Regions from separate parts of the Streptomyces sp. NPDC086777 genome, predicted to be linked through region 2. Evidence: riboswitches for the same ligand, from Rfam matches in the RefSeq annotation. Region 2 holds a riboswitch; each other region holds the start of a gene.

The links. A riboswitch is a leader RNA that binds a small molecule or an ion and turns the genes downstream of it on or off. The one in region 2 is predicted to bind cyclic di-AMP.
Positions count from the first base shown of each region.
Region 1: another riboswitch for cyclic di-AMP. It lies ahead of AB0472_RS18080 (LysM peptidoglycan-binding domain-containing M23 family metallopeptidase); the one in region 2 lies ahead of AB0472_RS40265 (transglycosylase family protein).
Region 3: another riboswitch for cyclic di-AMP. It lies ahead of AB0472_RS24835 (M23 family metallopeptidase); the one in region 2 lies ahead of AB0472_RS40265 (transglycosylase family protein).

Region 1 is NZ_JBFBJI010000011.1:184,149-186,403, forward strand. Features, by position in the region: gene AB0472_RS18075 (SGNH/GDSL hydrolase family protein) at 1-101, opposite strand, end outside; gene AB0472_RS18080 (LysM peptidoglycan-binding domain-containing M23 family metallopeptidase) at 324-1,256, opposite strand; cyclic di-AMP (ydaO/yuaA leader) riboswitch at 1,261-1,421, opposite strand; gene AB0472_RS18085 (alpha-galactosidase) at 1,729-2,255, opposite strand, start outside.
Region 2 is NZ_JBFBJI010000048.1:41,055-43,309, forward strand. Features, by position in the region: gene eno (phosphopyruvate hydratase) at 1-389, opposite strand, end outside; gene AB0472_RS40265 (transglycosylase family protein) at 792-1,481, opposite strand; cyclic di-AMP (ydaO/yuaA leader) riboswitch at 1,486-1,660, opposite strand; gene AB0472_RS40270 (transglycosylase family protein) at 1,855-2,255, opposite strand, start outside.
Region 3 is NZ_JBFBJI010000018.1:57,041-59,295, reverse strand. Features, by position in the region: gene AB0472_RS24840 (pitrilysin family protein) at 1-825, shown strand, start outside; cyclic di-AMP (ydaO/yuaA leader) riboswitch at 1,018-1,181, shown strand; gene AB0472_RS24835 (M23 family metallopeptidase) at 1,194-1,949, shown strand.

The sequences.
Region 1 (2,255 bases), on a different contig from region 2:
ACCGCGAACCGGTCTGCCCAGCCGACGAACGCCCCGTCGGGTCCGGGGTCTCCCACGCCCTCGGTGAAGCTGTCCCCCACCGCCGCGTACGACCCGATCACTGATGCATTGTCACTCTTCGAATCGTCTCCCACGTCGCACCATGATTCACCTTCGGCTGTGACCTACGCGACCGTAATAAGGGGTTGACGCTCGGTGAGATAAGACACCCTTAAATACTTTTCCAATCGTGGAATACGCCTCCGACCACCGGCGTTGACGTGTCAACCGGAAACGGGGCCGCGCATGGGGCGGCCCCGTCGACGCCGCTGAGCGGTCCCGGGTCAGCCGACGGTGACGCCCTTGGCGCGCAGGTAGGCGACCGGGTCCACGTCCGAGCCGTAGTCGGGGGTGGTGCGGATCTCGAAGTGCAGGTGGGGGCCGGTCACGTTGCCGGTGGCGCCGGAGAGGCCGATCTGCTGGCCGGCGGTCACGGTCTGACCGACCGAGACGGACAGGGCGGAGAGGTGGCCGTACTGGGCGTAGTAGCCGTCGGCGAGCCGGACGACGACCTGGTTGCCGTAGGCGCCGCCCCAGCCGGCCGTGACGACCGTACCGGTGCCGACGGCCTTGACCGGGGTGCCGGTCGGGACGACGAAGTCGACGCCGGTGTGGTATCCGCTGGACCACATGCTGCCGGCCACGTGGTAGCCGGTGCCGATGGCTCCACCGGTGACCGGGAGGCCGAAGCCCGAGGCGACCTCGGCCGAACCGCCCGAGTCCTCCGAGGCGGAGGACGAGGAGGGCGAGGACGAGGACGGGGTGGACGACCGCGGGTTCGGCTGCGTCTCGGGACGGGAGCCGGAGTCCGTCGGCGCGGCGTGCCGGCCGCCGAGCGTGAGCCTGAGTCCGGGGTGGATCAGCGAGGGGTTGTCGCCGACCGCCTGCCGGTTGTCGGCGTAGAGCCGGTGCCAGCCACCGCGGACGTTCTGGTCGCGGGCGATCTTCGAGAGATAGTCACCGGGCACCACCGTGTAGGTCCGCGGTGCGGAATGCGCGGCGCCGGAATTGCCCACGGGCGCCTCCTGCACCGCGGCCTTCTCGACCACGGGAAGCGACTGGGTGGTCTTTTCGGAAAGGGACTGCGTGGTGGCCGCGTGGGCGCCGGCGGCCCCCATGAGCGGCAGAGCCAGCGCGGCGCCACCGGTTCCGGCGACGGCCATGGAACGGGTGAGGCGCTGGGACCTGGGACGGCGGTGCTTACCCTTCGCGGGCATGGCGCATTCCTCTCCGGCGCCTGCGAGGTGAGCTGTCGGGTTCGGGCTGGAGCTGCCCGGCCACGCCGGAAGACGTGGCTACACCCCTAGCCGTCCCGGGAACCGGAACAGGCGTTCATACCTGGTGGGTCCCCCGCTCCTGCCGGGCACGGGTGAGTGTGTGTGGGGACTCCGGGCGGCGGCAGGATTCGGCGTTCCGACCGGATGTGAGGCGAACGTAAGCGAGTGGGACGGACGTGGACAAGCACCAAATTCCCGCCCTCCGGTTCCGACTTGATCCGTTACCGGAAATTCCGGTCACCCTCTGTGAATTCCACCCGATCCGGATTTCCAATTCGCCTGCGGGACATCGGTATTACGTGAGCATGCCGCGCGACGGACGGTCACGAATATGACCCTCCTCACGCACGTCACACCACGTCGGTTTATTGCGCCACAAACTCCAACAAACAAGGCAATTCGGGCAGGCGGGTCAGATCCGACGGAGCCGGAAGACCGCCGCATCCAGGTCACCCTTCAGCCCGGTGTGCAACCCGTGGTGCAACAGCACGGCACCCCGGTGCACTTCGCCCGTTTCGCGGCATTCGTACGCCGCGGCCGGGTCGAGCCCCCGCAGCCGCAGCGCCGGCACCGGCTCGCCGTAGCTCTGCGCCTGCAGCCAGGCCAGGACGACGGTGTCGTCGCCGAGGGTGTACTGCACCGCGCTGAGCCCGCCGGCCGGCGGCCGCAGCCGGAACTGCTCGCCGCGCTGCACCTGGGGCCGGATCTCCTTGTAGAGCTCCACCCAGCGGCCGGCCTCGGCCAGCTCCTCCTCGGTCCACCCCGAGAGGTCGCCGCCGACCCCGAGCGCCCCTGCCATGGAGCTGACGAACCGGAAACGCAGGCTGCTGACCCGGCCGTTGAGCTGGTGGTTCGGGCTGTCGGTGACCCAGGCCGACATCACCCGGGCGGGGTGGATCTGGCTGAAGCCGTGCTGGATGGCGAGCCGGTCCAGCGGGT
Region 2 (2,255 bases):
AGGTCGGACGCCTCGGAGGCGGCGTGCGCCACGGCGAGGGAGACGCCGAGGATGGCGTTGGCGCCGAGCGAGCCCTTGTTGTCGGTGGCGTCCAGGTCGAACATGGCCTGGTCGATCAGGCGCTGCTCGGTGGCGTCGTAGCCGACGAGCTCCGGGCCGATCTGCTCGATGACGGCGAGGACGGCCTTCTCGACACCCTTGCCCTGGTAGCGGTTGGGGTCGCCGTCACGGAGCTCGATGGCCTCGAAGGCACCGGTGGAGGCGCCGGACGGAACGGCGGCACGACCCGTGCTGCCGTCGTCGAGGCCGACCTCGACCTCGACCGTGGGGTTGCCTCGGGAGTCCAGGATTTCCCGGGCTACGACGACGTCGATGGACGGCACGAGCATCTCCTTCTTGGGATGTGACGCTGGTTGTGCGGGGCGCACGCGGGCCTCGTCGGCCCTTGCTCAGCCTTGCGACTAGAGCCTAACCGTCCCGGGGCCGTCGGCCGGCACGACCGACCGGCCCGTGGACATACAGACGGTACTCATTGTTCACGTGCGGAACAAAGGGGGTCCCGATGAAGAACGGGAGAAGAGCGGGCCAAGAAGGGGACGGCGGCCCGGCGGCAAAGAGAAACCCCGCCCCGGTGCGTTCGGGGGAAAACGCACCGGGACGGGGGTCCGTGGGGGACGGGGGTGACCCTCACGTGGTCTCCACTATGGGGACCACGGCTATGGGGGAGCTGTGGTTCGGCTGGGCATCGCCCAGCACTTTCGGTGGCCGCTCCGCGGGCTGCGTCAGGTGTCCTACTTCAGGTGCAGCTGCTGGCCCGGGTAGATGAAGTCGGCGTCCTCGACGATGTCCTTGTTCAGCTTGAACAGCGCCTGCCAGCCGCCCTTGACCTTGTGCTTCTCGGCGATCGAGCTGAGGGTGTCGCCCTTGACGACCTTGTACTCGCCGTCGCCCTTCTTGACCTTCTTGCCGGCCGGGGTGGTGACGGTCTTCTTGGCGGCCGGGCGCTCGGCGGAGCGGGAGGCGGCCTGGGTGTCGGTCGAGCGGGTGCTGGTGCTGCTGCCCGACGAGCTGGAGCTGGAGGAGCTGCTGGAGCCGCTGCCGGTGTAGGTGGCGCCGGACAGGCCCGTGCCGCAGACCGGCCAGGCACCCTTGCCCTGGGCGCCGAGGACCTTCTCGGCGATCTCGATCTGCTGCGCCTTGGTGGCCTGGTTGGCCTGCGCGGCGTACTGCGTGCCGCCGTACGCGGCCCAGGTCGAGGCGGAGAACTGCAGACCGCCGTAGTAGCCGTTGCCGGTGTTGATGGCCCAGTTGCCGCCGGACTCGCACTGGGCGACGGCGTCCCACTCGGAGGCGGTGGCGGCGGAGGCGCTGCCGGCCGCCATCAGCGGGGCCGCGACGGCGACGCCGGTGACACCGGCGACAGCGATGGCGCGGACGGCCTTGGACGGACGACGGTGCTTGCCCTTGCCGGAGAACAGCATGGATCGATCCCCTCACCGACGCCTGCGAGGTGAGCTGTCGGGTTCGGGCCGGTTGAGTTGCCCGGCCGCACACCCGTGTGTCGGTGCGCGGCTTCACCCCGAGCCGGATCGGCGGCCTCAACCACCGGTCCCGGCACTTACCTTGGGTCCCCCGCTCCTGCCTACGGCGCATGACGCGACGACTGTTCCCGGGTGGCCGCTGGCAGGACTCGGCGTTGCGACGGCCGGGGCTCGTGGTGACGAGCGGCCTCGACCGTAAACAGGCGATCAGGTGAATTTCAAAGATGATCAGGGCTTCTGAGACTCATCCCACACTTTCACCAGAACGGACATTCAGCCCGAAGCGGGGCGCCAACTCCCGCCGCCTTTCGCCCTATTCGGTACCGAGTTTCAGGGTCTGACCGGGGGCGATGGCGTTCGGGTCGGAGCCGATGTCGGCCTTGTTCGCGGCATAGAGCGCGCGCCATCCGCCGTCGAGACCAAGGGAGTCGGCGATGGAGGCGAGGGTGTCGCCGTCGTGGACGGTGTAGGTGTCGCCGCCACCGGAGGCATGCCGGCCGGAGGAGGTGTCACTCTGACCGTTTGTCACACTTTCGTCCGCCGAGTCGCCGCGGTGCTTGCCGCCGCCGCTCACGGCGCCCGTGTCGACCAGGCTCCAGGAACCGCCGGTCCGCCACGAACTGTCCGACTTGTCGGACCCGGAGATGACGGGACTCTCGCTCGCCTTCGAGGCGCCGGAGCCGGAATCGGAGCCGGAGGATTCCGACTTGCCCG
Region 3 (2,255 bases), on a different contig from region 2:
GAGAAGATCGACGCGGCCGCCGTCCGCGCCTTCTACGACCGGCACGTGCGTCCGGCCACGGCCACCGCGGTCGTCGTCGGCGACCTGACCGGCATCGACCTGGACGAGCTGCTCGGCGAGACCCTGGGCGCCTGGCGCGGCTCCACCGCGCAGCCCCGCCCGGTCCCGGCGGTGACCGCCGACGACACCGGCCGGGTCGTCGTCGTGGACCGCCCCGGCGCCGTCCAGACCCAGCTGCTCATCGGCCGCGTCGGCCCCGACCGGCACGACCGCGTCTGGGCCGCCCAGGTGCTCGGCACCTACTGCCTGGGCGGCACCCTCACCTCCCGCCTGGACCGCGTCCTGCGCGAGGAGAAGGGCTACACCTACGGCGTCCGTTCCTTCGGGCAGGTCCTGCGGTCCGCCCCCGACGGCTCCGGCGCCTCGATGCTCGCCATCAGCGGCTCCGTGGACACCCCGAACACCGGCCCGGCCCTGTCGGACCTGTGGGCGGTGCTGCGCACGCTCGCCGCCGAGGGCCTCACGGACGCCGAGCGTGACGTGGCCGTGCAGAACCTCGTCGGGGTGGCGCCGCTCAAGTACGAGACGGCGGCGGCCGTCGCGGCCACCCTGGCCGACCAGGTCGAGCAGTACCTGCCCGACGACTTCCAGGCCACGCTGTACCGCCAACTCGCCGCCACCGGCACCGTGGAGGCCACCGCGGCGGTCGTGAACGCCTTCCCGGTGGACCGCCTGGTGACGGTCCTCGTCGGGGACGCGGCGCAGATCAAGGAGCCCGTGGAGGCGCTCGGGATCGGCGAAGTAACGGTCGTCACGGCCGAGTAGCGGCACGCGCGTGTGCGGAGCCCTGGTGACCGCCTGGCCACCAGGGCTCTGGAATGTCCGGATTGGGGCGGAGGTTGCCTGTCTGCCCTGTGGGATGCGCGACAAAAACGGTGATTCGTTTGAGCATTGAAGGCGGGCCCTCGTAGGTTCTTCCGGGCTGTCCGTCAGACATCGCGCCGCGTCCGCGGCACCGGACAGCCATCGCCGAGTCCCCGTACGGCGCGAGCCAGGGGAGCCGGGGACCCATGCAGTCCCTGGGGTGAATCGGGCGCCCGCGCGTGTCGCGAGGGGGCCCGTAGGAGACCTTCCTGCTCCGAACCCGTCAGCTAACCCGGTAGGCGAGAGGGAAGGAAAGGACCAGCCTCTACATGGCGTTCATGTGCGCCTCCGGGAAGCACCGTCGTCCCGGCCGGGTGAAGCGCACCACCGCGCAGGCCGCCGGTATCGCGGCCCTCACCACCACGGGTGTGATCGGCACCGTCTCCGCCGCCCCGGCGCTCGCCGCCGAGAACTCCGTGGAGCAGACCGGCCTCACCCCGGTCATCACGATCAGCGACTCCGTCGCCGAGCAGATCGACGCCCAGGCCGCCGCCCAAAAGGCGGTCGCCGAGCGCAAGGCGGCCGAGGAGGCCGCCCGCAAGAAGGCCGCGGAGCAGGCCGCGAAGGAGCGCGCGGCCAAGGTGCGCGCCGCCCGCGAGGCCGAGCGCAAGCGCCTCAACACCTTCGTCGCGCCGATCAGCGACTCCTACGTCTCCACCGGCTACGAGACCGGCGGCTCCCTGTGGTCGTCCGGCTCCCACACCGGCATCGACTTCCACGCCGCGAGCGGCACGGTCGTGCACGCGGTCGGCGTCGGCACGGTCGTCTCCACCGGCTGGGGCGGGGCGTACGGCAACGAGATCGTCATCAAGATGGCCGACGGCATGTACACCCAGTACGGCCACCTCTCGTCCGTCGGCGTCTCGGTGGGGCAGAAGGTCACCCCGGGCCAGCAGATCGGCCTCTCCGGCGCGACCGGCAACACGACCGGTCCGCACCTCCACTTCGAGGCCCGTACGACCCCCGAGTACGGCTCCGACGTCGACCCGGTGGCCTACCTGCGCAAGCACGGCGTGAACGTCTGAGAGAGCTGGACGCGGGTCCGGTGCCGAGAACGACGAGGGGGTTGCGATGCGTGCGCCGGGCGCGGGTACGTCGTGGCTGGTCGCCCAGTTCCCCGCGCCCCTTTCAGGGGCACTGTGCTTGACGCCCCTGAGAGGGGCGAGAGCAACCCCTACGCACCCGCACCCGTCCGGCGACGACAACCCGTGAGATCTTCCGAAGCCCCGGCCTCTGCGCCGGGGCTTTCGTCGTTTTCGTGCCGCCACTGTCCAAAATATATCCCTGGATTCCGGCCCCCCTTCGGAAATTCCGGCTCATTGCAATAGAGT